Regions from separate parts of the Peribacillus sp. NPDC058075 genome, predicted to be linked through region 3. Evidence: riboswitches for the same ligand, from Rfam matches in the RefSeq annotation. Region 3 holds a riboswitch; each other region holds the start of a gene.
The links. Region 3 has a riboswitch for cobalamin ahead of ACFVS1_RS16490 (ribonucleoside-diphosphate reductase subunit alpha). Riboswitches for the same ligand answer to the same signal wherever they lie in the genome.
Positions count from the first base shown of each region.

Region 1: linked by a shared signal. The riboswitch ahead of ACFVS1_RS20050 (ABC transporter substrate-binding protein) and the one ahead of ACFVS1_RS16490 (ribonucleoside-diphosphate reductase subunit alpha) in region 3 are both predicted to bind cobalamin.
Region 2: linked by a shared signal. The riboswitch ahead of ACFVS1_RS10550 ((2Fe-2S) ferredoxin domain-containing protein) and the one ahead of ACFVS1_RS16490 (ribonucleoside-diphosphate reductase subunit alpha) in region 3 are both predicted to bind cobalamin.

Region 1 covers NZ_JBHVSL010000002.1:467,463-477,963, reverse strand. The annotation lists gene ACFVS1_RS20055 (polysaccharide deacetylase family protein) at 152-1,003, shown strand; cobalamin riboswitch at 1,092-1,264, shown strand; gene ACFVS1_RS20050 (ABC transporter substrate-binding protein) at 1,430-2,395, shown strand; gene ACFVS1_RS20045 (FecCD family ABC transporter permease) at 2,358-3,413, shown strand; gene ACFVS1_RS20040 (heme ABC transporter ATP-binding protein) at 3,420-4,892, shown strand; gene cbiB (adenosylcobinamide-phosphate synthase CbiB) at 4,889-5,854, shown strand; gene cobD (threonine-phosphate decarboxylase CobD) at 5,829-6,902, shown strand; gene ACFVS1_RS20025 (bifunctional adenosylcobinamide kinase/adenosylcobinamide-phosphate guanylyltransferase) at 6,875-7,450, shown strand; gene cobS (adenosylcobinamide-GDP ribazoletransferase) at 7,447-8,238, shown strand; gene ACFVS1_RS20015 (histidine phosphatase family protein) at 8,196-8,813, shown strand; gene ACFVS1_RS20010 (bifunctional adenosylcobinamide kinase/adenosylcobinamide-phosphate guanylyltransferase) at 8,729-9,193, shown strand; gene ACFVS1_RS20005 (cob(I)yrinic acid a,c-diamide adenosyltransferase) at 9,208-9,792, shown strand; gene ACFVS1_RS20000 (ECF transporter S component) at 9,795-10,289, shown strand; gene ACFVS1_RS19995 (ATP-binding protein) at 10,286-10,501, shown strand, end outside.
Region 2 covers NZ_JBHVSL010000001.1:2,126,425-2,136,925, forward strand. The annotation lists gene ACFVS1_RS10540 (sirohydrochlorin chelatase) at 1-138, opposite strand, end outside; gene cobJ (precorrin-3B C(17)-methyltransferase) at 157-1,794, opposite strand; gene ACFVS1_RS10550 ((2Fe-2S) ferredoxin domain-containing protein) at 1,809-2,177, opposite strand; cobalamin riboswitch at 2,329-2,519, opposite strand; cobalamin riboswitch at 2,723-2,918, shown strand; gene ACFVS1_RS10555 (hypothetical protein) at 2,902-3,060, shown strand; gene ACFVS1_RS10560 (energy-coupling factor ABC transporter permease) at 3,095-3,838, shown strand; gene ACFVS1_RS10565 (energy-coupling factor ABC transporter substrate-binding protein) at 3,840-4,151, shown strand; gene cbiQ (cobalt ECF transporter T component CbiQ) at 4,138-4,914, shown strand; gene ACFVS1_RS10575 (energy-coupling factor ABC transporter ATP-binding protein) at 4,933-5,778, shown strand; gene ACFVS1_RS10580 (YozQ family protein) at 5,882-6,100, opposite strand; partial or broken gene ACFVS1_RS10585 (alanine/glycine:cation symporter family protein) at 6,278-7,330, opposite strand; gene ACFVS1_RS10590 (class I adenylate-forming enzyme family protein) at 7,448-9,022, opposite strand; gene ACFVS1_RS10595 (acyl-CoA dehydrogenase family protein) at 9,049-10,221, opposite strand; gene ACFVS1_RS10600 (LysR family transcriptional regulator) at 10,391-10,501, opposite strand, start outside.
Region 3 covers NZ_JBHVSL010000001.1:3,320,387-3,330,887, forward strand. The annotation lists gene ACFVS1_RS16485 (manganese-dependent inorganic pyrophosphatase) at 1-884, opposite strand, end outside; cobalamin riboswitch at 1,178-1,358, shown strand; gene ACFVS1_RS16490 (ribonucleoside-diphosphate reductase subunit alpha) at 1,497-3,794, shown strand; gene ACFVS1_RS16495 (ribonucleotide-diphosphate reductase subunit beta) at 3,840-4,892, shown strand; gene ACFVS1_RS16500 (flavodoxin domain-containing protein) at 4,864-5,301, shown strand; gene ACFVS1_RS16505 (hypothetical protein) at 5,415-5,582, shown strand; gene ACFVS1_RS16510 (cold-shock protein) at 5,624-5,821, opposite strand; gene ACFVS1_RS16515 (hypothetical protein) at 6,019-6,510, opposite strand; gene ACFVS1_RS16520 (GNAT family N-acetyltransferase) at 6,626-7,105, shown strand; gene modB (molybdate ABC transporter permease subunit) at 7,067-7,720, opposite strand; gene spx (transcriptional regulator Spx) at 7,968-8,363, shown strand; gene ACFVS1_RS16535 (HAMP domain-containing sensor histidine kinase) at 8,420-9,850, opposite strand; gene ACFVS1_RS16540 (response regulator transcription factor) at 9,840-10,501, opposite strand, start outside.

The DNA of each region.
Region 1 (10,501 bases), on a different contig from region 3:
AAAAAAAATCCTCATAAATGCTTAACAGGTCACTAAACTCTCGTCTTTCCCTTTTTTTCATTTAATGGAATACTTTATTAATCTCTCGTTTTCTGGTACTATTTCACTATAAAAAAATAGGAGAATGATAGTGGGGAAAAATAGAGTTTTAATGATGGCGGCATTGCTGGGAATTTTGATTTTACCTGGATGCTCACAAGGGATTTTAGAGGGGATAGGCACAAAGACGGCTGTACCGATTGCGGAAGATGAAATTGAAGTGGCCGAGGCCGCCGAGAATGGGACCGGGCAGGATCTGGAGGGACAAATCGATACGGGAGACTGGATAACGGCCGAGTCCCCGGTCCAGCTTCCGATATTGATGTATCACAGCATTTCTGAAGGCAATGGCCTTCGGGTTCCAAGGGAGGAATTCCGTTCACAGATGGTTTGGCTTCGGGAGAATGGTTACTATACATTATCCCCTGAAGAAGCATTCCTCGTTTTAACCGAGAATCGGATGCCAAGTGAGAAGTGCGTCTGGCTTACTTTTGATGATGGCTATACAGATAACTACACGGAGGCTTTCCCGATATTAAAAGAAAATGATATGAAAGCAACTGTCTTCATGATCGGGAAGTCCATTGATAAAGGTCATCACCTGACTGAAAATCAAATGGTGGAGATGAGCAGGAATGGGATTTCGATCGAAAGCCATACTATCAAACATTTGGAGCTGAACCGCATGACGGCAGAGCAGCAAGAGGCTGAAATGGTCCAGTCGAAGGAGCTAATCGACCGTATTCTCGACCAGGACACGACAGTGCTTTCTTATCCGGTTGGCCGATATAACGAAGAGACTCTCGGGCTGTCAGAAGAAGCTGGATACAAGATGGCAGTCACGACCGAACCTGGGGGAGCTTCAAGGGAGCAAGGGATGCAAGCCCTGCATCGGGTTCGGATTTCACCCGGGTTATCAGTCGATGGGTTTGCGTCACTGGTTGAAAATGCCTCTAATCATTGAAGGTGGATGGCACATTTCGAACTTGTTCAGAAAAATCATATAATAATCGATTCTTACATGGTGTATAATGAAGGCAGTGAAAATTATATACATACGAACGATTTGGTGTCGTAATGACTTAAAAGGGAAGCTGGTGAAATGCCAGCGCGGTCCCGCCACTGTATATGGGAGCTGACGGCTGTGTACCACTGTATGAGATATGGGAAGGTGCCGTTGACGATGACCATGAGCCAGGAGACCTGCCAAAATTCGTACACCTGTAACCTACGCGGATGGGAAGGTGTGTGGCAGACCCTAAAGAAGTCCGTAATGAAATTGTTGCCATACAAGCACCTTCCGTTTAACGGGAGGTGCTTTTTGTTTTGGGGCATCTTCCGGGATTATTAGGTGGAAAGAAATTAAATAAAAAGATTGTGGGGAATGAAAATGAAGAAAATTTTTGGTCTGATACTGTTGATGTTGCTTGTTGCAGGCATGATGGTCGGCTGCAGTGACACTACTGATGAAGGAAAAGAAAAGCAGCAAACGAATCATGCTCAACACGAAGCTTTCCCGATTACGATTAAAGATGCAACTGGGGAGAAAGTAACGATAGAACAAAAACCGAAGAAAATCGTTTCATTGATACCAAGTAATACGGAAGTGGTCTTTGCTCTTGGTTTGGGTAAAAAGGTCATTGGTGTTTCCGACAATGATAATTACCCGGAAGAAACGAAAGATATAGAAAAAGTCGGCGGAATGGAAATGAACACGGAGCTGATTGTCTCCATGAAGCCTGACCTTGTTCTTGCCCATGCATCAAGTGCCCATAATTCGAATGAGGGTTTACAGCAGCTTAAGGATGCTGGAATAGATGTCCTCGTAGTCAATGATGCACAAAGCTTTGATCAAGTCTATGAGTCTATTGAAATGATTGGAAAGGCAACGGGCGAACATGATAAGGCAAACGAAATCGTTGCGGATATGAAAACGAAGCTCAAGGATATCGAGGAAAAGGCCAAATCCGTAAAGGAAGAGGATAGGAAGACCGTTTTAGTGGAAGTTTCGCCGTCACCTGAAATATACACACCGGGAAAAAATACTTTCATGAATGAGATGCTTCAAATTATTTCAGCTGATAATGCTGCTGCTGAATTGGACGGTTGGGCAAAAATTGATGAAGAGTCGATGATTGCTGCAAATCCGGATGTCATCATTACAACATATGGTTATTATACGAAAGACGCAGTAAGTGAAGTGAAGGGCCGAAAAGGATGGCAAGATGTAAATGCCATTAAGAATGGCCAAGTCTTTGATGTCCATTCTGACTTGGTGACCCGTTCCGGTCCACGCTTGATAGAGGGAGTAGAGGAACTTGCCAAATCAGTCTATCCGAACCAATTTAACAACTAAATGGACGTTTGCTTATTTAATTGCGTTGTTTATTTTGTTATTCGCAATGACGATAGGCATTTCCTTTGGTTCGGTGTCAGTACCGATTCCCGTACTTTTACAAATAATCGGCAAGGAGATCTTTCATTTGCCGATTTCTGCTGATCCGGATGTGATGCTGACGAATATCGTGATGAACATCCGCTTGCCGCGTGTATTGCTTGCGGGTTTGGTCGGGGCATCGCTTGCGATTGCGGGCGCGGCATTTCAAGGGCTGCTCCGGAACCCGCTCGCTGATCCTTACACATTAGGCATTTCATCAGGAGCATCGGTCGGCGCCGTATTGACAATATTCTTGAATATATCATTGCCGCTCATCGGATTTTACACTCTTCCGGCATTGAGCATCTTATGCTCAGTGCTCACGATGCTCTGCGTATTGACCTTTGCAAAAAAAATGGATCGATCGATGAAAGTGGAAACGATCATTTTAACGGGAATCATTTTCAGCTCGTTTTTAAGTGCCTTCATTTCATTGATGATTGCGCTGACGGGTGATGAATTAAGACAAATCATCGGCTGGCTGATGGGAAGCGTTTCAATGCGCGGATGGAATTATATTGCAATCATTTTGCCGTTTTTTATTCTTGGTTCGTTGATCTTGATCATGAATACAAGCGAATTGAATGCGATGACTTTCGGGGAAGACCGGGCAAAACACTTAGGAGTGAATGTTAAGCGACGGAAAATGTGGATCTTGATAGCCGGTTCGACATTGACGGGGGCAGCGGTTGCTGTTTCAGGGGCGATTGGCTTTGTGGGATTGGTCATTCCCCATTTTGTCCGAAAGATATGGGGACCTGACCATAAACATTTGCTTCCGCTGTCATTGCTGATAGGAAGCGGATTTCTAATTTTGGCTGACTTTGTAGCACGGACGGTCATTGCCCCATCGGAACTGCCGATCGGGGTGATCACCTCACTTATCGGGGCACCTGCATTTGCGCTGATTTTATTAAAGAGACGGAGAGAAGGGTAAAAACGAATGCTTGAAGTTAAAGGGTTAACAGGTGGATATGACAACAAAGCTGTTTTGGACTCTGTCTCTTTTGATGTACATAAAGGAGAATTATTCGGGATTCTTGGTCCTAATGGCAGCGGTAAAACGACGCTTTTAGGTATGCTTAGCGGGGTGCTCGATTATAAGGGCGGAAGCGTACGGATAAGAGGTAGGGATTTGCAGGATTATTCGTCAAAACAACTTGCACAGGTCATTGCTGTGCTCCCTCAGCATTCCTCATTAGCTTTCTCCTATACAGTAAAAGAGACGGTCTCACTTGGGCGATATGCTCATCAATCAGGTTGGTTCCATAGTTGGTCCGCAGAAGATGAAGCGATTGTCCAACGGGTTATGGAACAAACGGGCGTAGCCGATTTTCAGGATCTGCATTTTGAACGATTATCAGGAGGGGAGAGGCAGCGGGTCCTGCTGGCACAGGCACTTGCTCAAGAGCCTGAAATCCTTTTTTTGGATGAGCCTACGAATCACTTGGATCTTTCCTATCAAAAAGACCTTCTTGATTTAATGAGGAAAATGGCAAAAGAGCAGAATTTGACCGTTATTTCAATTTTCCATGACCTGAATTTGGCTGGGTTATATTGTGATCGGCTGATGTTGCTTGAGAAAGGGAAAATTCAGGTTGTTGATGTGCCGAATGAAGTGCTCCAGCAGGAACGGATTCAGGGTGTATATCATACGACGATCGAGAAACATCCACATCCCGCCCTTCCGAAACCGCAGATGTTCATCGTTCCGGAAAAGCATGTCCATGATACTATCTCATTGGAAATCGATGAATCTTATCTGACAGTCGGACCAGAGATGATTCAATTGGATTCTCCGATCCCGCTTAGAACGATGTCTTCCGGAGTGACTGGTTCGGGGACGGGCTGGCATAAATATTTTGTGAATAGGCACGTACATCATGGCTATGATTGCGAGGATCATCATGTTGAAATGGCCGAATATTTAAAAGCTCATGGTTTTGAACCTCAGGAGACGGTAGGGATGATGACAGCTGTCTTTCTCGACACGGTTGCTTTCAAGCTTTTAAGAGTTGAAGATTTCTCTGTTTTCATTATCGTGACGGCTGGTGTAGGAAATGCCATCGACGCTTCTTTAGCTGACCGGCATTCTTGGAGTTCCGCTCCGGGAACGATCAATACATGGATATTCGTAAATGGACATTTGGCAGAAGAGGCTTTCATCCACAGCATAGTTACTGCAACCGAGGCAAAAGTAAAAGCGCTTCATGATTTGCATGTACTGGATAAGGTGACAAATACATGTGCAACAGGAACATCGACCGACAGCATCTTGATTGCGGCTGCTCAACGAGGGGCAAAGCTTCAATATGCAGGCACCATCACTCCGTTAGGGAAGCTGATCAGTCGCGGTGTATATGATTGTACAGTGGAAGCATTAAAGAATAATCGGAAACGGATTGAGGATTTATGATCTATCATCATCTTTTTGCGGTTACGCTGGCATTTTTCCTTGATCTATTAATCGGTGATCCGCCAAATTGGCCGCATCCAGTCAAATGGATAGGAACGTCGATAAGCAAGCTCGATCTGGCATTCAATAGAGGGGCATATAAGAAACGGAATGGACTCTTCATGTTGATCATCGTCTTATCGGCGGTGTTATTGATTACGGGTCTTACCGTCTATTTGGCTTATCTTATCCATCCTCTTGCAGGTATCCTTTGGGAAGCTGCTGTCATTTCTACTACGATTGCTCAAAAGGGCTTGAAGCAAGCCGGGATGGATGTTTGCCTTCCGCTTAATGAACGAGATTTTCCTGAAGCGAGGCTAAAGCTTTCCTATATCGTGGGCCGTGATACGGCTGATCTTGATGAATCCGAAATTGTCAGGGGCACCGTGGAAACTGTAGCGGAAAATACCAGCGATGGGATTACGGCCCCCATGTTTTGGGCAGCTATTGGCGGTGCGCCGCTCGCTATGGTGTACAGGGCAATTAATACCTGCGATTCCATGGTAGGGTACAAAAATGACAAATATGGGCAATTCGGCTGGGCTTCAGCCAAGCTCGATGATATCGTGAACTGGATTCCCAGCCGCCTCACCGGTTACCTGATGTTACTGAGCTCAAAATCCCGCTATCATGGATTTGGTGCCAGATGGAAAATATTATTCAATGACGCAAAAAAACATCCAAGCCCGAATAGCGGGTGGTGTGAAGCAGGCGTTGCTGCGATTTTGGGAATACAGCTTGGAGGCCGTAATATGTACAAAGGAATTGTTTCCGACCGTGCGAGGATGGGAGTTCCGCTTGTTCGATTGGAAGCAAAACATATACCAAAAACGATTACCATCATGCATCGGTCATCTTTTCTATTTCTGCTGATGCTATGGCTAGGGGGGCTTATTCTTGATATTACCTTCTCATGGCTCTAATCCTCATTATCTTTATGAAGCGCTGAAAATCAAGATGCCTGAAGCGGTTCTCGACTTCAGTGCTAACATCAACCCATTGGGTCCGCCTTTACGCATAAAGGAACAGTGGTCTGGGTTTTTCGAAGGAATCCTTCAGTACCCGGATCCGCATGCCATTGAACTGACAAAATCCATTGCAAAAAAAGAAGCTCTTCCTGAGCAATCCGTTTTGGTGGGGAACGGTGGTGCTGAAATAATTATGCTGGTAGCGAACGGATTAGCCAATCAAAGGGTGCTGATCATTCAGCCGTCATTTGCGGAATATGCTGAAGCTTGTTTGGCATCAGGATGTAAGGTTGATTTTCACCAGCTTGATGCTCCTGAGTGGCAATTGGACTTGGAGCGATTGATTCCGCGATTACCCGAATATGATGCAATTTTCTTATGTACGCCTAATAATCCTACGGGTGTTTCATTTAATCGGGATGCAGTCAGGGAATTGATCATGGAATGCCAAAAAGCGGATTGCCTGGTAGTCTTGGATGAGGCTTTTTATGATTTTACGGAAGATGCCTTTAGTTATGCTGCTTTAATCAATGTATTTCCACATTTACTTATTCTTAGATCAATGACTAAAATTTTTGCAATTCCGGGTTTGAGACTAGGCTACTTGCTTGCGACACCTGACATCATAAAACGGGTAAGAAACTATAAGCCGCATTGGAGCGTCAACCACGTGGCGCTTGAAGTGGGGAAAATCTGTCTTGCAGAAGAAGCCTATATGAGAAAAACAAGAGACTATATTGCATGGCAAAAGCAAAAACTATTCCGGTTTTATGAGGAGCAAGGGTTGAATGTCTCCGCTAGCACAGTTAATTTCTATTTGGTGAAGGATGAATCTCTATCCCTTTTCGCCTTTTTGCTGAAAAAAGGAATCGTACCGCGCCATACCTATAATTTTCCGGGTTTGGACGGAGTGTGGCTTCGGTTTGCAGTGAAGGGTGAACATGATAACGAAGCACTGATGGAGGGGGTAAGACAGTGGAGAAAGCAAGGCTCTGTTTTATAACCGGGGGTGTCCGTTCAGGAAAAAGCAGCTTCGCAGAAAGAAAAGCATTGGAGTTCGCGCTCCAAACGAATGGGAACTTGCATTACCTCGCTTGCGGCCGTGTCAGTGATGTTGAAATGGGTGAACGCATCCTTAGGCATCGTAAAGATAGAGAAAGCAGCCCGATTGCTTGGAAGACCTCTGAATACGCAACGGATATTACAAGAATAGGGGCTGACATTGATCATGAATCCATCATTCTGCTCGATTGTCTGACAACCCTGCTTGATAACGAGCTATTTGGCCCTGGCATTCCGCTTGAAGAAGAATTCTTAAATAGTGTTTTTTCAAAAATCATAACCGGGATCAATGAGATAAGAAAACAATCCAGCTGTTTAATAGTCGTGAGCAATGAATTGGTGCAGGAACCGATTTTTCAGGACGATTTCCTCCATATATACGGAAAAACACTGGGCCTGCTTCATCAAACGATCGTCGGGCAGGCCGATGAAGCCTATCTAGTGGAAGCGGGAATTCCATTGCGGAAGAAAGGGTGCATGCAGGAATGAGCGGAGTGATCGGATTTTTAATTAACCTGCAGTTCTTTACGGTCTTTCCAATAAAGAAGCAGCTTCCGATGGAGAAGAAATATATTCACCGTGCCATTCAAACCTTTCCATTAGTAGGTCTTTTGCTAGGCTTGATATTGGGCGGCGTTTTATATGCACTAGTGGAATGGACCCCATTGTCATCGCTTGCGATTGCCTTTTTCCTTTGGTTTTTAACGATGGCGTTAACGGGTGGTTTGCATCTTGATGGCTGGATTGATGCAAGTGATGCTTTTTTTTCCTATCAGGATAAGAATAGGCGTTTGGAAATCATGAAGGATTCCAGGACAGGTGCATTCGGTGTCATCTCTGTCATAGTCCTATTGGCCGCCCGGTTTCTATTTATCTATGAAATTGTCCAAAGGGTAAATGAATGGACATACTTCTTGATCATAGCCCTTCCGCTCTTAAGCAAATGTGTGATGGGTTATTTACTCATCCGGATGCCGCTGGCTAAAAAAGAGGGGCTCGGTGCTTTTTTTCAAAGTGCAGTAACGAAAAGCAGTTTGCCCATTTATTGGCTGTACATCCTTGTAAGTCTGGCGTTTGCCTGGGTCATCGATTTTAAGCTTGTCACCTTATTTTTCATCATGTGCCTGGCTGCAATGGTTTTCCTGGTTTATATAAAACGTAAAATCGTCAGTTGGTTCGGTGGGATAACGGGGGATGTACTGGGGGCATCCGTGGAAGGGGTTGAGCTTTGGTTATGGCTGATATTGTGGCTATTACACTACTTCGCCATGGGCTGACAGTAGCAAATGAACGAAAGGCCTATTTAGGCTGGACGGATTCTCCATTAAGTATCGAAGGAGAAAAGGAAATATGGGACTTAAGGGGTTCTTACCCACAGTATGAAAAAATACACAGCAGTGATTTGCCCCGCTGTGTGGAAACTGTACGACTTCTGTTTCCGAATGCAGTTCCGGTCAAAAACGCTTCGTTCCGTGAGATGAACTTCGGCAATTGGGAAGGGCGGACGTATCATGAGTTGAAGACAGATGGAGATTATCTTAATTGGCTGGAACGTCCCATGGAGGCACTGGTGCCTGGGGGTGAAAGTTATCCGGCATTTTCCGAACGTGTGAATAATGGCTGGAAACAATTGATTGCCTGTAAGGAGAACCGATTTGCCCTAATGACGCATGGAGGGGTAATTCGTGATTTATTGGTCCGCTATGCCCCGCAGGAAAAGTCTTTTTTTGATTGGGGAATTTCCCATGGCAGGGGATATGAGCTGATATGGGAAGACCGGAACAGCTTAAGGAGGGGAGAACGCTGCACTTTGTTACAGGAGGCGCCTATAATGGCAAAACCAAATGGGTAAAGCAATTGTATGATATGGAAAATGATGTCCTTTGGCTTTCCGGTTATCGAAAAGAACGGCCGGAATTGATTGATTTCCAAGGCAGGACCGTTGTATTGCAAGGGTTGGATGCATGGATTCAACAAGATGCAGAAAAGATGGATTCAGATTCGATTCGAAAAAGATGGAAGGAAATCATGGCTGATTGGCGAATATGGGAGAAAGAAAGAGATGAACACAATTGCATTGTGATCGGTTCTGATATTTCCAAAGGCATTGTCCCGATCGAAGCAAAAGATCGCAGATGGCGCGATGCCTGCGGATGGGTCTTTCAAGATGTAGCATCCATATCAAAGCGCGTTGATATCATCTGGTATGGAATTAACCAGCGAATAAAGTAGAGGAGGCAATTGGGATGAAAATCTATACACGTACAGGGGATAAGGGACAAACAAGCGTAATCGGAGGTCGGCTTGATAAGGATGACATCCGAGTTGAATCATATGGAACGGTGGATGAGGTGAATAGCTATATCGGTCTTGCGGTGACTGAATTGGATCCTGCGATATTTACGGATATACTGGCCGATCTAGAGAAAATCCAGCATGAGTTATTTGACTGCGGCGGAGATTTGGCAACCGTTTCCGAGAAAGCCCCACAAAAGCTGACGGATGAGGCCATTACCTATTTGGAAGAACGAATAGATGCCTTCATACTTGAAGCGCCGGAATTGGAAAAGTTCATCCTGCCTGGCGGCTCAAAAGCGGCTGCAACCATTCATATTGCCAGAACTGTTACAAGAAGGGCAGAACGATTGGTCGTTTCATTGATCAAGTCGGGTGCGGCTGTTTCACCATTATCACTTCAATACTTAAATCGTTTGTCGGATTACTTCTTTGCTGTTGCACGTGTGATCAATTTCCGTCTTGGTGTGAAAGATGTGGAGTATATCCGCAGCGCAAATGTGTTCCGTGGAGGGAAAAGAAAGGAAAAAGAGTAAACATGGACGTAAGAAAAATTAGTGCAATCGCTATATTCATTGCCTTATCGGCGGTAGGGGCAATGATTAAAATCCCTTCCCCGATCGGGAGCATCGCTTTAGATAGCTTTCCGGCCCTTTTGGCGGCTGTCATACTTGGCCCGGTATCGGGGGCTATTGTAGCTGGGCTTGGTCATATCATTTCAGCGTTCATCGGCGGCATGCCGCTTGGGCCATTCCACTTTTTGATCATGGTCGAAATGGCAGTCTTGGCATGGATGTTTGGCATTTTATATATACACGGAAAAAAAGTAGGCGCATTTTTCCTCTTCTTTATCGGTAATGCCTTCGTTTTAGCCCTGCCTTTCGCATTTCTGATCAGCCCTGGTTTTTACACGTTATTGGTGCCGGGATTAACGGCAGCGACGGCGGTAAATGTAGTATTGGCTGCCCTTTTACTGCCACGCTTGGAGCCTGTTTTGAAAAAAATGATTTTTAAAGATGGACTCGTAGAATGAGTGATTCGTTGATTTTGCCATTTTCCGAATCAGATTCATTGATTGTTTCTAGTGATAATAGCGGCGGTATCGGGCTGAAAGAGATGGACCTTGTCCATGTCCCTTATGAGGTCATTGGCTATTATTCCTTTCGGGTTGCCGTCATGGAGTGTTTAAGCATTGGCGGAAGACCCGTATCCGTCGTTCTAAATAATTTCTGCGGTGATGAAGCC
Region 2 (10,501 bases), 1.2 Mb from region 3:
TGCCGCAAATTCCAAGAAGCACGTTTCCACCAGGAAACGCTCGTCCATTGCCGGAATCATATTTTCAATAAAATGACGGACTTCTTCATTTCCCGAAGCCAACCGGCTTCCATGTCCTACGAACAAAACTGCTTTCATTTACTTTCCCCCTCTTGATTAGTCTTCACAAGGCGCAGGCTCTATGTTTATTTTGGGAGCGATGTCCTGATAAGAAAAATTCTGTATCTTTTTCAAACGTTTGAAGTATTTAAAGAGCCGCTCATTTGGATGAGCATTTTGCTTATACTCCCCGACAATGTCCGTGATCAGTTCAACAAGCTGTTCCGGTTCAATGCCTTCCGCAACCGGCTGACCCGGATGGGCTGTTCTTCCAACCGGTTTAGCTCCAAGAAATAAGTCGAACTTCCCTTTTCGGAAGACAATCCCGATATCATCCATCACAGCACTATAACAAGCCATCCCACACCCATTAAAACCGATGTTCAGTTCCTTGGGCATTTTCATTCCGCCAAGCACCCTGTGTATTTCATCCGCATAAGGAATGGATTCCGCTTTTTCACCATCACAGAAATCACAAGCTTTTAATGTCAGTACATCTCCAATCGGCGACAAAAGAAAGTTTGCTGATTGCAATTTCCCCGTAATGACTTCCGGATCCGTTGTCGGAATCTTCAAAACGATTTTATGATTTGGCGTGTATTCCATCGTTCCCTTTTCCCCGACAACTTCCGCAAGTGTCATCATTTGCTTGGGAGTGAATTGTTTATTCGCCACACCTGGACTAACGGCAAGTTCGAATACCGACTCCATTTTTTGCTGAACAATCGGCTGAATGGATTGCTTAACGGTTTGACCCTTGACTCTTGCCAGGGCCTCCATTGCCATTTCAAAGGAAGCTGGCTTCTTTTCTGGTGCTTTTGTAAGCAATCCAACTCCTCCAGCGGACTCGGTTAAGGCTTCTTGATCTAATGCCCACGGTTCCGCTTCTTTTTGCAGTCGCTGATGCGGCTTCAATGTTTGCTTTTCCGAATTCAAAGTATATTTTCTCTGATAGCCTCTTGGTGTGATGATTTTGTCATCATATAAAAAGGTGGATGAGTTACCGATGATGACGGTGGTCAACATTCCAATATCGTGATTCAACATTTCCTGCAAATTGGTTATGACAATATCCTGCCTGTCGCGATAAGCACTTTTCACCAACCCGACAGGTGTATCGGGCGAACGGTAGCGAAGGAGAATTTTCTGTGTTTCAACAATTTGCCGGGTCCGCCTGCCGCTGCGCGGATTATAAAGTGCAATGACAAAGTCTGCCATCGCAGCCGCTTCAACCCTTTTAGCAATCAGTTCCCAAGGGGTTAAATGATCACTGAGGCTGATCGTACATGAATCGTGCATGACTGGTGCCCCAAGTAAAGACGCACATGAGTTGATGGCAGAAATGCCAGGAATGACTTCAATGCCCACTCCAGTTTCTTCTTTCCAGCCTTTTTCAATCAATACTTCATAAACCAACCCTGCCATCCCGTAAACTCCGGCATCCCCACTGGAAATCACCGCCACTTTCTTTCCCAGCTCCGCTTGTTTCACTGCTTCCTGTGCACGTGATACCTCTTCTGTCATCCCCGTACTAATGATCGTTTGATCTGTAAGCAGCCCCTGAATGAGTTCAACATAAGTTTTATAACCAATGATGTAATCACTTTCTTGAAGGGCTTCGACGGCACGTTTGGTAATGTGTTCAAAATTCCCGGGCCCAAAGCCCACGATGAATAATTTACCGTTTGTACTCATTAAGACATCTCCTTTTACGCTTTGTTCTTTGAAATACCCGTATGAGCAGGAAAATCTGGATTAGGTGTCATTTCCCCATCATTGAATTGATAGATCATCTGTGAAACAAACTCACCTTCATCGATATTACTGACGATCTGCCGACCGAAATCAGCCGTTTCCACTCGATACCAGTTTCCTTGCGGATAGGCAATCACAACGCAGGCATCCTTACATCTTCCGTTACAGCGTGTCCTGGTTGTATGGATTTTCAGATCCAAGCCTTTTGAAGTAATTTCATCGCGAATCGCTTGGGTTACTTCTTCCCCGCCCTTTTTCATGCAGCTGCTTCCATTACAAATCAACAGATGTGTATGTGTACCCTTCAAGTTCCAAGTAGTCATCTTCTTCCTCCTGCGTTCAGGGAAAAGGCAAAATAAAAAACCTTAACATAAGAGTCAAGGTTTAAAAAAACTATATGAATGAGGAGCCAAAGGCAAGCATGCCAAATCCTCCCAAAATCGTCATAGTCCTTCTACCTTTCCCTCCGAAAAGTATCATGCAATTTTAAAAGCAGGTTTCCTGGCTTACGCTTCATTTTACTTTGTCCCTTCCCGGCAACAATGCCAGTGGCTATCGACAATTTCATCAGCGTTTACAGTAGCGGGGGCTGCATCGGATTTTCACCGATTTCCCTATTATCCCTTGCTTATTGACACAAGGGCACTTTTAAAATGAATTATTTGGTTTTATTATACATTTCTAACTAACTTAATCTATCATATAACAACTTTTTCAAAATTCAATAGTTTATTCCGACTGTTTAGAAAAGTTTAATCGTGTAAAACCAGTTAAAATCCTTTCCTTGCAACAAACTTCGTCCGAAAAAAAAAGATAGTGTAGCTGGAATTATTTCTTTATGGTACACTATACAAGAAAATTTTCAAAATAATTACATAAGTTTCATGGTGTTGAATTTCTCGGAATTCAGCTTAAAAGGGAAGCCGGTGAAAATCCGGTGCGGTCCCGCCACTGTAAAGGGAAGTCCTATTACTTTAACTTTAATCCACTGTCAAATGAGATGGGAAGGATGTAATGGGATGATGATCCAAAGCCAGGAGACCTGCCATGAAGCGTGAAACTGTTTCAGCCTACGAGGATGGGCGTGCGGATCAGGCAGAATGGCCCATGGTTGGTTCATGCTGCAAAATTCCTGTTCATTACGCACTTCTTTCCTTTGAGAGAAGTGCTTTTTATGTTGGGCGCTGCTTTTCTTCTCAAGATTGATCAGAAAAATTTAAAAGTGTTGAAAGGAGAAAGAATGAAAAGAACCAATTGGAAAATCATTTATTTTGTCATCTTACTGCTTTTTGTCCCGAACCGGGCAATGGCCATGCATATCATGGAGGGCTTTTTACCCATTGAATGGGCTATATTCTGGTGGGCTTTGACGCTTCCATTTTTAATCTTGGGTTACCGGTCCATTAGGTCCAAAGTAAGGGAAAATCCAGAAACTAAAATGATACTTGGCCTATCGGGTGCATTTGTATTTATTTTATCGGCCCTAAAGATTCCTTCCGTTACGGGAAGCTCCTCACACCCTACCGGTGTTGGTTTGGGTTCCATATTATTCGGGCCATTGGCCATGAGTGTCGTCGGCTCCATCGTTCTGTTATTTCAAGCTGTTTTACTGGCTCACGGAGGCTTGACGACATTAGGGGCCAATGCATTTTCCATGGCCGTTTGCGGACCGTTCATTGCTTACTTCGTCTTCAAGGGCGCAACTAAATTGGGGTGGTCTTTTTCACTTGCCGTTTTCTTGGCGGCTGCTTTTGGAGATTTGGGAACCTATGTAGTCACTTCCGTTCAACTTGCTCTTGCTTTTCCATCCGAGGTAGGAGGATTCATGGCTTCTTTCAGTAAATTTGCAGGCATTTTTGCCCTGACCCAAATTCCCTTGGCAATCAGTGAGGGGTTATTGACAGTCGTCGTGATGAATTTCTTGAAAAAATACAATCTAGGTGAATTGAAATTGCTGCGAGTTTTATCAAAGGAGGCCCGTTAATATGAAAAAAAGTCTACTGCTGCTTTTCCTGGTTGTCATTCTTGCAACCATACCGTTAATCACCCAACAAGGAACGGAATTTGGCGGTGCCGACGGCGAAGCTGAGGAAGCCATCACTAAGATCCATCCGGAATACAAGCCATGGTTCAACAGTATTTGGGAACCGCCAGGTGCAGAAACCGAAAGCTTATTATTTGCGCTGCAAGCTGCAATCGGAGCTGGTTTCATCGGTTATTTCATAGGTGTAACGAGACAAAGGAATAAGCAAACCAAACAAGAAATTCCCGAAAAATCGAAGCATGTTACTCATTGATAAATATGCCTATTTCAATGGGCTAAAGGATGTACATCCGTTGGAAAAGATGGTTTTTGCACTTTCCCTTTTGCTGTTTTCGTTAACGGTAAGGGATATGACCGTTTCGCTCATCACTTTTACGGTGATGAGCGCTTTAATCATTTTTGCGGCAAAAATCCCGCTTTCCTATTATCTGAAATTACTTCTATTGCCAGGATTTTTTATACTATCGGGAACCATTACCATTCTTTTTTCTTTCACAAATAAATTTACATCGATATCGAATATATGGTGGTCCTGGAAGGTCGGGAACTGGCAAATATTCATCAGCGATGACAGCGTCGGTACAGTGGCCAATTTGATCACTGTCGTATTCGGCAGCATCAGCTGTTTATATTTCCTTACCTTAACTACACCGATTACCGTCATCCTATCCGTGCTGCGAAAATTTAAAGTACCTTCCTTATTGATCGATTTAATAGAATTGACCTATCGCTTCATTTTTATTTTTTTAGATACAGCTTTGGCCATTCACCAAGCACAAGCTTCACGGCTGGGGTATGTTTCGTTAAGGAAAGGCATACGAACTCTCGGATTACTAATCTCGTCTTTATTTTTAGGAGTATTGCAGCGCTCTGGACAATTGACGATGGCCATGAACGCAAGAGGCTATCAGGAGAACCTTTCCTATATCGAGGATAGTTACACATATTCCTCACGCAATTGGCTGATCGCGATTGTAATATTAGGAAGCTTAATCTTTATTAATGGATATTTGTAAATTGGAGGCAACCCAACAATGGACGAGCATATTTTTCATATAGACGGCCTCACCCATCAATTCGCAGATGGAACGTTCGCTTTAAACGAACTGTCGCTAACGATTAAACATGGTAAAAAGATAGCGTTATTAGGCAATAATGGTGCCGGCAAATCGACTTTATTCCTCCATTTAAATGGTCTTTTACAACCTACGGCAGGAACAATCAGATTTAAGGGCAAGAAAATGAAATATGACCGTAAGTCATTATTATCATTACGAGAGCAAGTCGGGATTGTTTTTCAAGATCCCGACTCGCAGCTCTTTTCCGCTAATGTTCAACAGGATATATCGTTTGGTCCGATGAATTTAGGATGGGATAGAATGAAGGTTCAGGAGAAAGTAAATTGGGCAATGGCCCAAACGGAAGTAACGGAACTGAAAGACAGACCTACCCATTTTTTGAGCCTTGGGCAAAAAAAACGTGTCGCTATTGCGGGGATACTCGCCATGGAACCCGATGTCTGGCTCTTGGACGAGCCTACTGCTGGATTGGATCCTTATTTCTCTAGACAGATCATGGCTCTGCTGGACAGTATCCACGACACTGAGAAAACGATTATTCTATCAACACATGATGTTAATTTAGCTTATCAATGGGCTGATGAAGTCGTTGTCATGAACGATGGTAAGGTCATATACCAAGGGGATCCTATTTCCGTTTTCCATGATGAAGACGTTTTGCTGCAGGCACATCTGGAGAAACCGTGGGTTTTTGAAATGTTTCAAGCACTACTTCAATCAAGGAGCGCTGCTGAAAGGGACTTTTTTCCAAGAACGAAGGAACAATTGCTTCAAAAGTTGGAGACAGAAAGAATTTATTAATTAAGTATCCCCTAGCTCTTGTTCATATTTCCAAAAGCTAGGGGAGAAAACCGAGATCTCTATAAAATAGAGGCCATAATTCTTTCTAAAAAATCATATTTTATTACCTTTCTTCTTTAGATCTTTCTTTTGCAATTTCAATATCTTTTCCGTTTACATCATCAATGACTGCCTTTATTTCGCCTTCCGCATAAGTATCGGAGACTTGTTCGTGAGTTCTGGCCAGCCCAGAGGACAATGGATCTTCCCGTTTATAATCGCTGACATCATATATTCTTCCGGCAACTTCTGAAGATTCATTTTTTGATTGCTTGCTATCCATTTTATTCACTCCTAGTTTTTAAATTATCCAAACATTTTGACAGCATTATAAAAGTCAAAGGTATTTTGTGTAAAAAATGAAGCAATATTCAATCATGTAAAAAAAGGAGGAAAAAGGAAAAAAAGCTTACAAGTAAAATCCCCTTTCAAGGACTTTACATGTAAGCTTATTGAGAGTTTAGGCTTCCTTCTTCCCATCCACATAATCGGATGGGTCACCCCAACATTCCACATTCTTCAAACCTTTAATATTGTTCACATGGAAGACAGGATTTTTCCCACTTTTCTTTTGTTTTTGATAATCCGCCAGTGCAGCAAATGCAATCTTCCCTAATAATGCTATGGCGATCAGGTTGATAATGGCCATAAGGGCCATCAGCAAGTCAGCCAGTCCCCAAACAAAATCCAGTGAGGCAAGCGAACCGAAAATCACCATCCCTACGACTGCGATACGATAGATATTCAGCCAAACCTTATTTTCATTGATGAAGCCGATGTTCGACTCTCCATAATAATAGTTGCCAACAATGGAGCTAAAAGCGAATAACAGGACAATAATGGCAAGGAAAATACCGGCCCACGATCCCAATGCCGTTCCAAGGGCATTTTGGGTAAGGACGATTCCATCCGTTTCCTTCGATGTATAAAGACCTGAAAACAAAATGATGAAGGCTGTCGAGCTGCAAATGATGAGCGTATCGACAAAAACACCTAGAGACTGAATGAGACCTTGCTTGACGGGATGACTGACATCAGCCGTGGCACCAGCATTTGGTGCACTACCCATCCCGGCTTCATTTGAAAATAGGCCGCGCTTGATTCCCTGCATCATGGCAGCTCCCAGTACTCCGCCAGCCACTTCTTTTATTCCATCAAATGCACTTTGAAAAATCAAAGCAAAGACACCGGGTAACTCGGTAATGTTCATGATGATGATAATCAATGCCACTATCACATAGGCTCCTGCCATGATCGGAACGATGACTTCAGAGACCTTTGCAACCATTTTGATCCCGCCAAAAATGATGACAGCCGTGACCAAAGCCAAGATGATTGCCGTAACCCACTTTTCAATCCCAAACGATTCATTGAATGCACTCGTAATCGTATTGGCTTGTACCGAGTTGAAAGCTAGTCCAAATGTAAGCGAAATCAACACAGCGAACGTGATGCCCATCCAGCGTGCATTCAACGCTTTTTCCATATAATACGCAGGACCCGCCGCGGTTCCAAACACACCTTGGATATAGCACAAAAAAGCCCCACACGTCCTGATCTCAGGTTATCGTGCGAGGCTTTTTTTGCATTCCTCTGCTCTATCTTCTATTTGCTATAGGTGTCATTGTTGCTAGATCGTTAGAATACCTTGTGCAAACTTCTTTCTTAATTCTTTCTTATCAATTTTTCCAATCGGCGTTAATGGAAACTTATCAAGAAAATAGACTACTTTAGGAACCATATACTTTGAGGTTCTTTGTTTGCAAAAGTCAATTAATTCCTTACTAGTACAGTCCAGCCCTTCTTGCAGTGATGCAACGACACACACTACTTCTCCCCAATCTGGATGGGGAACACCTATGCAAGCACTTAATGCAACAGATGGGTGCAGGTTCACCACCCGCTCAACTTCTGAAGAATATACGTTCATCCCGCCTGAAATGATCATATCTTTCTTCCGATCTACAATATAAAGGTAACCGCTTTCATCCCATTTACCAATATCCCCAGTGTAGAACCAGCCATCACGGATGTATTGTTGGGTAAGATCCGGTCTTTGATAATAGCCTGCCATCATGGATGGTGATTTTACGATTATTTCTCCAAGCTCGGTTGGTTTTACATCATTTCCATCTTCATCAATCAGTCGAACTTCGGTAAGAATGCATGGTTTCCCACAGCTTTTCAAAATTTCAGAATTGTTATGATAAGCCCATACATGAGCGCTCTTCGATAGTCTGGCAATGACAATATTGCATTCTGTCATGCCGTATTGCTGGCGCATGATAGGCCCGAATACTTCAAAAGCTTCTTTAAGGCGCTTTTGAGAAATTGGTGACGCGCCGTAGAAGATATTGCGCATGGAGCTCATATCATATTCCATCTTCTTTGTCTGATCAAGGAGCCTGTATAACATGGTCGGTACCATGAATGTCGTCGTGATTTTATGTTCCTTTATCGCCTGTATGAATGCTGCAGCGTCGAATGAGCCCATCACATGGACATGGACGCCCGAAACAAGGGATCTCCAAAGTAATGAACCGGCTGAATGCACAATGGGCGTACTTAGCAATACCCGGTCACTGTCGTCCAGAGGGTCTTCGATAGCGGCAGAAAGTATGGCGGCGCCGAGTCCTTTCTGGGAATGCATGACGCCTTTTGGTGTACCCGTTGTCCCGCCTGTATATGACAGAAGGGCTATGTCTTCCTCTTCCGCTAATGGCAAGTCTAGATTATTTATGTCGCGAGGCCATTGAAACTGTTCAAACTCCTCCGGATAATTAATATGAAAGCCTGGGAGCCCAATGACATGGACATCTTCCTTCTTCATTTCTTCCAAATACTCAAAAAAGGTGTCAAAGTGTGTCTGTGTAGCTATTATTACCACTTCTGGTTTTGCTTCCTTTAAAATGAATTGTATTTCTCGTTTCCCCAGTTTTTCACTTAATGGCACTAAGGTGGCTCCACATTGCTGGATGGCCAAACCAAACATCACACTTTCCAAACTGTTTGGAATGATGGTCGCTATGCGGACACCCCTTCCTGCACCTAAACGAAGTAGATAAGAAGTGATAAGTTCTGTTTTTTTCCATAACTCGCCGTAGGTTAGCGTTTCACCGTTTGGCAACAAGGTAATAGCCGGCAATTCGCCGAATCGTTTCATTCCTTTATTCAACAGTGACTGAAATGTCATCTTTTGCAGCATGTATATTTCCTCCCTCGAAAAAGGTTTTACCCTTTTAATAATGCTTTGGCAATTGTATTTTTTTGAATTTCTGAGGTTCCGCTCAGAATACGATACATCCGAGCACTCCTGTACATTTTTTCTACTGGATGCCCTTTTACCAAGCCTTTGGAGCCAAAGATTTGGACAGCCTTGTCAGCCACACGGCAATTTACTTCTGAAGCAAACAGCTTAGCCATGGACGTGCCGGCTCGATCCTCTTTTCCTTGATCAATTTTTTCAACCACATCATAGACCATGCACTTTGCTGCATAGATTTCAGTTGCCATATCTGCGAGCATATGCTGAATTGCCTGGAAGTCACCGATGGGCCGGCCATGTTGGACCCGCGTTTTGGCATGTTCAATAGATAAATCGAGAAGGTGTTGAGCCATTCCGATAAATCCGGCGGCATGGGAGGCGCGATTTGTGTTTATTCTTTTCAATCCGAGCAGTAACCCTTTTCCTGGTTCTCCGATTATATTGGCGGCAGGCACTCGACATTGATTGAAATTCAATTCAGCATGTATGCGTTCTCCTGATAGGGGAACTTGAATGTCTCCTAGTTCAAACCCCGGATGTTGGGGTGTTTTTTTATCAACTAGGAAAGCAGTGATTCTTTCTTTTTCTCCTTTCCGGGATTCTTTCGCTATCACAATGGCAAAATCAGCATAGGGAGCAGCACTGATAAAATGTTTTTTTCCGTTTAATATATAATCATTTCCGTCTTTAAAGGCTGTTGTTTCGATAGCGAATGCATCCGAACCGGCATTTGGTTCTGTTAGGGCAAAGCAGCAGCTCGCTTCTCCCGTTACAACGGGCATCACATATTTTTCTATTTGCTCCGGTGTAAAACTTTCCAACATCTGACCAATTCTTAGCGGCCCGCCAATCTCGCCGATAACCTGCCCCCATAAAACCGCTCCGGAACGGGCCAATTCTTCTTTGAACATGCATAAGCCTTTTAAGCTAACATCTTGTCCGCCATAAGTTTCAGGGAGGTTAATTCCGTAAAAGCCCAATTCCCTGGATCGCTTCCTTGCCCATTGTATGGCTTCCATCGGGACATCCTCTTCAGCGTTCAATCCATGCTCCTGTTCATATGGCAGCAATTCATTTTGGATAAAATCCTGCAACTTTGTTTGAAGTACCTCTAATTTCTCTTCCTGGGACGTAACCATAAGTTTCCCCTTTCGATGTTTATTATCGTTGAACTTTTTAACTATTTAAAATGTTATAAAATTAATTTTAAATGTAAATAATATTGAAGTAAAATAAGGATATATGATATAAATATAAAAAATATTGAAGTTAATAAAAAAAATATTAGTTCCCTATCATCATAGGAAACTAATATTTAAGAGTAGTATAGAAATCGAGACATTTAATAAATTCCCTGGAAGCTTTTGAAAAATACTGCTTCTTAGAGCGAACGTAACCGAATTCCATTGTATTATTTTC
Region 3 (10,501 bases):
CGCGATACAACGCCTTCTAAGACGGCGATGTTGTTGTTTAATGAAACGTCGTATGCTTTTTCCACTGCATAAGCTGCTTTACCAAGAGCCAAGGCAACAGAATCATTAGTCAGGATATCCGTTACGACGAATAGGAATAAGTCCAATTCCTTCACAGCGATTACCGCTTCAATCGCCGCTTCCAATTCAGCTTGCTTGGCAAGGACTTCGTTCGGATCAACAGCATTGACTTGTGCTATCTCCACTTTAGCCATTCCCATGGAGAATTCCTTTGCGTCAAGAGTGATAAGCTGAGCAATCGTTTTGTCGCTCAAGTCAGCTCCAGCCTTCAACATTTCCAATCCATATGTTTCAGCGTCGACACCCGCAATGGCAGCCAATTCCATAGCTGCTGCAACGTCTTGTTCCGTGCATGTAGGTGATTTGAACAATAAAGAATCGGAAATGATGGCAGACAGCATAAGACCTGCGATTGCTTTAGGAACTTCAATGCCGTTTTCTTTATAAATTTTATTTAAAATGGTTGCCGTACAGCCAACTGGTTCCGCACGGTAATATAAAGGATCGCTCGTTTCGAAGTTAGCGATACGGTGATGGTCGATAACTTCCAACACACGGACTTGGTCAATATCTTCAGCACTTTGCTGGCGTTCGTTATGATCGACCAAGATTACGCCATCAGCTTCCCCTGCAACTTTTTCCACAAGACGGGGAGCATCGAATTTGAATTGGTCCAATGCATATTGAGTTTCACCATTCACTTCACCCAGACGAACTGGTTCAGCGTTGATACCTAACTGCTTTTTCAGGTCTGCATAAGCGATTGCCGAACAGATTGTGTCTGTATCCGGGTTTTTATGTCCAAAAACTAATATTTTTTCCAAGATTTTATCCCCTTTTTCATAAATATTTTTCCGTGAATCCCCTCACCGCAATAAGGGAGAGCCAACTTTACTAGACACTTTATTTTAACACAAAATCGCGTAAAATCAGCGCTTGAATTATCCATTCCCCAATAAAATCTTTCATTACTTCACCCTCTGCCATCACTTTGTCAATAGATAAGGGTTGGTTTTTTTCAAATATATTAGTTGAATTATGATCGTATATGGCTTACGATAATATAAGCAGAAATACTAGATATTGATTACATAAACAACACCAATAACTATATATAGAATTTATTATAATCCAAGGTGCCAGTGATGGCTGAAAAGGGAATCCGGTGTAAACCCGGAACTGTCCCCGCAACTGTAAATGTGACGAAATGAGAAACCCACTGTATAGATCTCTATACGGGAAGGACTCAAAGTAGGATGATCATGAGTCAGGAGACCTGCCTTGAATTTTTCACGTTTCTTATTCTTCGGGGATTGAGATGATGAAACGATAGTATAACGGCTATTTTTTCATGGCTCCTTTATTCTATCGTTTGATCCGCTCAATTCTTTGGGCGGTTTTTTTATTTTAGCGGAAGTTAACAAGGAGGATTATTCATGACTCAAACATATAACTCTACCATAAGTGAAAATGACACAGAAACGAAATCCATCCAGCTTGAGATGTTATCGAAGGAATTCGAAGGCCGTCTCGATATGGAAAAGTTCAAAAAGCGTTTTACAAAATGGCTGGATCGCAAAAGTGACTCAACCGAAGAACAGGCATCAAAAAAACTGATTCAGCTCGCTCTTGAAGGTGTGGATATCGATGCTCCGGATTGGACATTCGTTGCTGCAGCAGAACTGTTGAATACAATGTATAGGGATGCACAAGCCAATCGAGGTTATGAAGGCAAGAGTTATGGGCCGTTCTATGAGCTGATCACAGAACTCTCCCATCTCTCGGAAGGTCAGCGTTATCCAATTTATAAACCCGAACTGCTATCTTCCTATACAAAAGCGGAAATTGAGGAATTGGGTTCGATGATCGACCCGGAAAAAGATAAATTATTCTCTTACATAGGCATCTACTTATTGAACGACCGCTATCTGGCCCGCCCAAAAAAGGACAAGGTCTACGAACTGCCGCAAGAACGTTTCATGATCATCGCGATGGAAATCATGCGAATGGAAAAAACGGAGCACCGCCTGCAACTTATAAAAGAAGCATACTGGGCCATGTCCAACCTTTATATGACCGTTGCGACTCCCACACTCTCCAATGCAGGTAAAACACATGGACAGTTAAGCTCTTGCTTTATCGACGCAATTGAAGATTCCATTGACGGCATCTATCTATCAAACTACGATGCAGCAAAAGTATCTAAATTCGGCGGCGGTGTCGGCCTTTACGTTGGTAAGGTTCGCTCGCTTGGTTCCGATATCCGGGGTTTCTCTGGAAACAGTTCCGGCACGACGCCCTGGATTCGACTATTCAACCAGACAGCTGTAAGTGTCGATCAATTGGGTCAACGTAAAGGGGCCATCGCGATTTACTTGGATGCCTGGCATAAAGATATCATGAGCTTCCTCGATTTAAAGACACAAAACGGGGATGACAGATTGAAAGCCCATGATATTTTTACAGGCGTATGCATACCGGATTTATTCATGGAGGCTGTACGCGACAGAAAAGAATGGTATCTTTTCGATCCGCATACCGTTAAGCAAACCCTCGGATTTTCACTTGAAGATCTTTATGACGAGAAGAAAGGCGAAGGAAGCTTCAGGAATCATTATGCACTTGCTGTCGAGGCCGCAGAAAATGGCACGCTTCCAAACTATAGCTTTGAAAAAATCAATGCGATGGACATCATGAAAAGCATCATGATTTCTCAATTAGAAGAAGGCGTACCGTATATGTTCTACCGCGATGAAGTTAATCGGAAAAATCCCAATAAACATAAAGGTATGATTTATTGTTCTAACCTTTGTACGGAAATTGCCCAAAACCTAAGCCCTTCGACGATCACGGATGAATATGAAACAGAAGATGGAGATGTTGTTGTGGTTCGTAAAAGCGGCGATTTCGTTGTCTGCAACCTTTCATCCATTAACCTGCCACGAGCGGTGGGCAGCGATGTTTTGGAAAGATTGATTCCCATTCAGATCCGTATGCTGGACAATGTCATTGATGTGAATAATCTTCCTGTCAAACAAGCATCCATCTCGAATAAACGTTACCGGGCAATTGGTTTAGGAACGTTTGGATGGCACCATTTACTTGCCACACAGAATATTTATTGGGAATCCGATGAGGCTGTTCAATATGCCGATGCTTTATACGAAAAAATCGCTTACTTAACAATCAAGGCATCCAACGAATTGGCCAAGGAAAAAGGATCGTACCCATATTTTGAAGGATCTGATTGGCATACAGGGGACTATTTCGATCTGCGTGACTATACAGATCAAAAATGGATGGATTTAAAAGCAGACGTGCAGGAACACGGGACCCGTAATGGATATTTAATGGCGATTGCTCCCAATTCATCGACAGCCAAAATCGGTAATTCCACGGATGGCATTGACCCTTTGTATGAAATTGAATTTTACGAAGAAAAGAAAAACTTCAAATTCAAGGTGACCGCACCAGGCTTGACGCCAAATACGTATGAATATTATAAAAAAACGCGATTCAATTTGGACCAACTGGAAAGCATCAGGCAAAATGCAGCCCGACAACGCCATATTGACCAAGCAATCAGCTTTAATTTGTATGTACACAATACAATCAAAGCGAAGGTCCTGTTGGATATCCATTTAACGGCATGGGAAAGCGGGTTGAAATCAACGTATTATGTTCGTTCGACTTCTTCCGAATATGACAATGCCTGCGAAAGCTGTTCAAGTTAACGACATTGATGATTCAGTAATCTATTCTTAAAGGAGTTTTCACGAATGACCAATCATATCAAAAAAATCCGGATGCTCGAACCGACGCATCCAACCAAGGCAACCGGTGTTTTCAAAGGAGAAGCTTCAGGCTTCCTCCTTTGGAATGATATTCAGTATGAAAAATTCTATGATACCTATACACAGCTCATCAATAACTTTTGGAAGCCTTCGAGCGTGAACATGATTCAGGATAAAAAGCAGTGGGGCGAATTGGACGAAGATATCCAGGATGCTTTTCTCGATATCCTTACGATGATTGCTGGAATGGACAGTCTTCAAACGCCAACATTAGTAGAAATCCTTCGGTACATCAAAGATCCGGCGGCAAAAGCTATCCTGGCCAACATGGCCCAGCAGGAATCAATCCATAATGAATCTTATTCCTATATCCTTGCTTCCTTGATTCCGGTAGGCAAGCAAAAACAGCTTTTCGACCGCATCAAAGAGCATCCTGAAGTGATTAAGCGTAACCAACCGATCGTTGATGCTTATCAAACGTTCGTGGACGATCCCAGCCCACAGCATTTATTCGAGGCACTGATCCATTCAACGAACCTTGAGGGGATTTATTTCTATCTGGCTTTCGCCTTTTATTATAATTTAGGACGCCAAAATCTAATGACCGGTTCCGCTACGATGATATCCTATATTCATCGCGATGAAATGGTCCATTTCGATTTCATTGGAATGCTCATTCAAATCTTGATGTATGAATATCCTGAGTTAAATAATGAAGAAAACACGAAGTTCATCTATACGACGATTGAAAGAGCAGTCGAACTCGAAAAGGAATGGTCTGAATATATGCTCGAAGATATCCAAACCAAAGCCGATCTTGATTTGGAAGAATTCAATGAGTACATCGAATATATCGCCAACAAACGATTACGTATGCTAGGCCTTGAAAATTTGTATAAAGAATATGGCGAGAACCCGATGCCATGGATCAAAACGTTCGATGATGAATCCATCGGACTTACGAAAACCGATTTCTTCGAACAGAAGTCAAGGACATACAGTCAAGTAAATGCCAGTAATGGGTTCGATGAGCTGTAAAGTTGCCATTGTCTATCATTCTGCCGGCGGCAATACAAAAGCGCTTGCTGAAGCCGTCGCTTCCCTTTTACCTGAAGCTTTCCTTTATCGGATGAATGAATTCGATTTACGTACATTGCCGGATTACGATGCATTGATCGTCGGCACCTATACATGGGGCAATGGAGAGCTTCCCGCTAAATCAGCAGCCCTTTATAAAGAACTGGAACAGTTGCCTATTGCTCATCTGAAAACGGGAGTCTTCGGCACTGGTGAAACCAACTATCATCATTTTTGTGGGGCCGTCGATCATTTCCGGGACATGTTATTTGCCAAGAGCCAGTTATTGGTGACATTAAAGATAGAACAGATGTATCAAGAATCAGACTTGCCCAGACTTCAAAAGTTCGTCTCGCTATTCCAGAACTGAATGAAAGGGGATTTGCATGTTCGTATATCCCCTTTTTTTAAAAAACTTGACTCCCTCTATCATAGCAGCCGTAAGCATGAAGTATAATGGAAGAAAAAAGGAGATAATATCCAATGACTGAAAATATAACCCAGTTCCTTCCTATCCTTTTTATGCTAGTGCTTGCAGTATTCATTATATTCATCGTGTTTTTCCTGTCAGGGCATTTTAATCGTTCTAAACGGATCGAAGAAAAATTGGACAAGGCATTAAAGGAAATCGCCGAAATGAAGGAAAAATAAAAAGACTCCAAAATCGGAGTCTTTTTTTTATATGCGTTCAATTATTTTTGAACGTTAGCTGCTTGTGGTCCACGAGCGCCTTGCTCGATTTCGAAAGAAACTTCTTGGCCTTCTTCAAGCGTTTTGAAGCCTTCTCCTTGGATAGCTGAGAAATGTACGAATACATCGTCTTGGCCTTCAACTTCGATGAAACCGAAACCTTTTTCTGCGTTAAACCATTTTACTTTACCTTGTACCATGATAGTTCCTCCTGTGTTTGGAAAAATCCATTTTATTACTATTTTTGGTTCTGGATAATGTTTCAAGAGGAATCCTATTACAGTAAATCCTTCTATCAAACTTTTCCGAACAAAAATAATTACTCATATTATATCATGGAAAATCGTAAAAAAACAAGATTATCGCAGTAAATCAACCGACAAATTATCCTAAAATTCTACATATTCCTCTTCTTGCTTTGTCGGAAGCCTTCGTCCAATAAGTAGCGCTCCGCCTCTACCGGACTCTCGAAACACTCTTCAAGATTCGACCCTGAATAAACATTCCAAAGCAGGTCTTCCCTTTCAAGTGTAAGCTCTTGCTTTTCAGGGCCAATCCATGCCCCTTCCAACCTGGCGAACTCGTTTTCCTCTTCTTCGAATTCTACCGGAGGTTCAGATAGGTAATCCACGCTTTTTTGGATAATTTCTTTCAATTCTGCTTCATTATAGTCACGTATATTGATAAACCCTTTACGGTCAGTGTCTTTTTTTCTCATATGCCCTGCGTAAACGAATCCATTTCCATTGGGATGCAAGTGCTGAACGACGATTTTTTTCTCTTGGACGCTATCTGGATAATGGAAGTTCACACGTCCCAATGAAACGTCTTTTCGCTGTAATTCCGGAAAAGTTTCAATGATGTTCAATTTTTCTTCAAATGTTAACAAATTTCTTCCTCATTTCATTAGTTCATATTGTTTGTCGATTATAACATAGACTGATTGGAAACAATAATCCCTCACTTCCATTATAATGTAATGAAAGGGAGTGATTTGATTGATCATGACAATTCGGGACCTGGACTCCGATTATGGCCGGCAGCTTTTTAAACTTCAGAAAGAATCCTATAAGGTGGAAGCGGATATGATCGGCTTTGCCGATATCCCTCCATTATTGGAAACATATGAACAATTCATTCATTGTCATGAAACGTTTCTATGCTTTTTAAAGGGTGGTGCCTTAGCGGGTGCAATATCTTATACAAAAGAAAATGGTCTAATACTGATTTGCCGGATGGCCGTTCATCCTGATTATTTTCGGCAGGGTATCGCGGATGCACTGCTGCATGCTCTTCAATTACACGGCGACTGGGAAAAGATATCCGTTTCGACCGGTAAAATGAACCTGCCTGCACGGAACCTTTATGAAAAAAACGGATTCATCCATAAAGAGGACGTAGAAGCCGCACCTCTCTTTTTCATAAGCATATTCGAGAAACAGCATTCATTTTATGTATGTCACGATAAAAAGCATAATGAATGAAATGACAATGATTACGGCAACCCATAGCCAGGCTAATGTCATATTCCCGGAGTCCATGGCGATATAAATCGCGGTCGGTATGGTTTGTGTCTGTCCGGGAATGTTTCCGGCAAACATGAGTGTGGCCCCGAATTCCCCCAATGCACGCGCAGAACTCAAGATGGCACCAGTGACGATGGATTTGACTGCCAATGGAAGGGATACATTCAGGAATAATCTCCACTCGCCGGCCCCGTCAACCCTTGCTGCATTTTCAATTTCTTCATCTATACCTTCAAAGCCTGTTTTAGCGGATTGGTACATAAGCGGAAACGCTACCACAGTAGATGCAATGACCGCCGCCCACCACGTGAACATCAGGGGCTGTTCAAAAACCCTTTCAATGAATTGTCCCGGGATTCCACTCTTGCCAAAAATCACAATCAATAAAAACCCCACGACGGAAGGCGGCAAAACGAGCGGCAATAAAAACGCTGTTTCCAACAGCACTCTTCCCCTGAATTTCTTTTTAGCCATCATTCGCGCTAGGATAATTCCTAAAATGAAAACAAGGATACCCGACAGTCCCGCTACTTGTATCGATAGCCTGACTGGTGACCAAAAATCCCCTGTCATGATACCATCCGCGCATCACTGTTAAATAACGGCCTATGCGGGTACTTTTGCGGCATGATTACCAAAACCGTTTCTTTTTCATTAAAGGCAGATTCCATTTCATCTTCTCCCTTTCTTTTTAAAATAACTTTTAAGTTTATTTTTCTTGACATCTTGCTGACACAAAGGAACGTTAAAGTAAGAGTATCACAAATATAAAAATAATTTCATTCCAATAAACTTGAAAACTTTGAAGGAGTCGATTTTAATGGTAACCATTTATACTACCCCAAGCAGTTTAGCCTGTCGTAAAGCAAAAGCTTGGCTTAAGAAGAACGAAATTTCCTTTAATGAACGTAATCTATATTCCCAACCTCTTTCTATAGAAGAAATAAAAGAGATTTTACGTAAAACGGAAGGCGGGACAGATGAAATCATCTCAACCCGTTCCAAAAAATTTAAAAGCCTGAATATCGATATAAATAATACACCACTCAATGATCTTTGCAAACTTATTCAAGATAACCCGGATTTACTTCGCCGGCCAATCATTTTCGACCATAAGAACTTGCATGCAGGATACAATGAAGAAGAAATGGGACGCTTCCTTCCAAGGAAGGTCCGTCATATACAATTATGGCGTGCAATCAGCCAATTGGCTTAATCAGTTAACATTCTGCATAATAAGAGGGTTGTCCATTACATCGGACAACCCTTTTTTTATATCTTATCCGCTTTCTCTATGACAATCGTGAAGGTGGTGCCATGTTCATCGCTATCCTTAAGCACAAGATCTCCCTTCTGCGCTTTTGCGAGCATCTTACTGAATGGCAGTCCCAAACCTAACCCACGTACCTTCAGCTTTTTGTTTTCACCTCGATAAAATGGTTCGAACACAAATTGCTGTTCATGTTTCGGAATCCCCCGCCCGCTGTCCAGTACATCAATGCAGATCCGTTCATCATCCTTTTCATAAAGGTGAATCTCTATTCTCCCTTTGCCATCAAGTGCATGTCTGGCATTATTCAAAAGATTAATGACGATTTGCTGCATCCGCAATGAATCAATTTGACCAAAGACCGGTTCATCAGGAACTTTTATCTCAAAAGCGAAAGCTTGATCATCATCCTGGGTCACCTGCCAGCGATAGGCAATTTCCTTGATGAATATATTGATATTCTCTTTTTGCACCCGGATTTTAAAAGCGCCTGCCGATATGGCATTATAATTGAGTAAATCCTCTATCATACCTTGTAAACGCTGAGTTTCCTTTAAGGAAATATCGAGGAATTCCTTACTTTGCTCTCCCTTAACGACATCATCCTTAACCGCTTGTATCAGTCCGCTAATGGAAGTGACTGGCGTTTTCAAATCATGGGTTACGCCTGCAAGCAATTCCGCCCGCAACTTCTCCATGACCTTCAATCGATTGGTCATTTCCTTAAATGATTCTATCAGTTCATAAATTTCTTCTTCCTTGATTTCCTCTTCCTCTTTGAAATGGATATCATAGTTACCTTCACGAACCTGGACAGCGGCGTTAGCCACGTCTTGGATGGGTCGCGAAATCTGCCTGGAAAGAAAATAAATGACTCCCGTTCCGAGAATCAGAAGTCCTCCAATCATGATCGCCAACAAGCCATGATCTTGGTTGATTTCCTTCAATGCCCCTTCTTCCTGGGCAATGACCACCCAGCCTCTCGTCTCATCGTTAAACGTAATGGGGGATTTAACGACATATACTTTGTTGTCGGAAATCTTGACCTTCTGGACTAACGCCTTATTTTTCATGATGACGTCCGGGAGTTTATTTTCATCCGGATCGATATACAATTGTGGCATCGTATATATGATGGTGGCATCGGGATCGACGATGTAGATGATTGGCTGTTGGTTCAGGTGGAGTATTTTCTCCCTTTCCTCAACAATTTCCGAAAGGATCGGGCCAACGACAATCTGGCCATTTTCCTTAATCGCACGATCGGATGTTTCATCAGCTAAGTATTTAAGAAGGCTGAGCCTATATTCCAAAGCCGTTTTTTCCATCCACCATAAGGAAAAAACAGACAATAATATCAAACCTGAAATCAAGGTCAATACGTACCTCTTGGTCCAATAGCGTTGTAAAGTGGTTCTTTTTTTAGTTTTCATAGACACTCAATTGATACCCCAATCCACGCAATGTTTTTATTTCCCCCTCAGTTACAGGCCATGTATCTATCGCTTTCCTGATTCGTTTGATCGCCAGGTCCACCGCACGGTCACTGCCGTCATAATCTATGCCCCACACTTGGTCAAGCAGCTGTTCTCTCGTGAAAATTTGATTAGGGTACTTAGCGAAAAAAACAAGCAGCGACAAATCACGCGGCGTCAAGTTTATCTCTTCCCCATTCAAATGCACCATGTAAGACAGACCATCGATGGTTAAACTCCCAAATTGATGTACATGACCATCTTCCGTAACAGCCGATGATGATCTTCTTAAAACGGCATGCACCCGGGCCACCACTTCTTCGGCAACGAAGGGTTTGGAGATGTAATCATCCGCACCTGACTTAAATCCCGATAATCTGTAATCGACATCAGTCAGTGCGGTCAACATGATAACCGGACATGTATCGTCCTCCCGGATTTCCTTCAGTATATCCCAGCCTTCCTTACCAGGCAGCATGACATCAAGCAGGACAAGGTCTGGCTTCATTTCTTCAAACACCGGAATGGCCTTTAGCCCATCGTAAACTTGGACTACATCAAAACCTTCCCGCTCCAAATATGCTTTCAATACCATCGATATGGCGATTT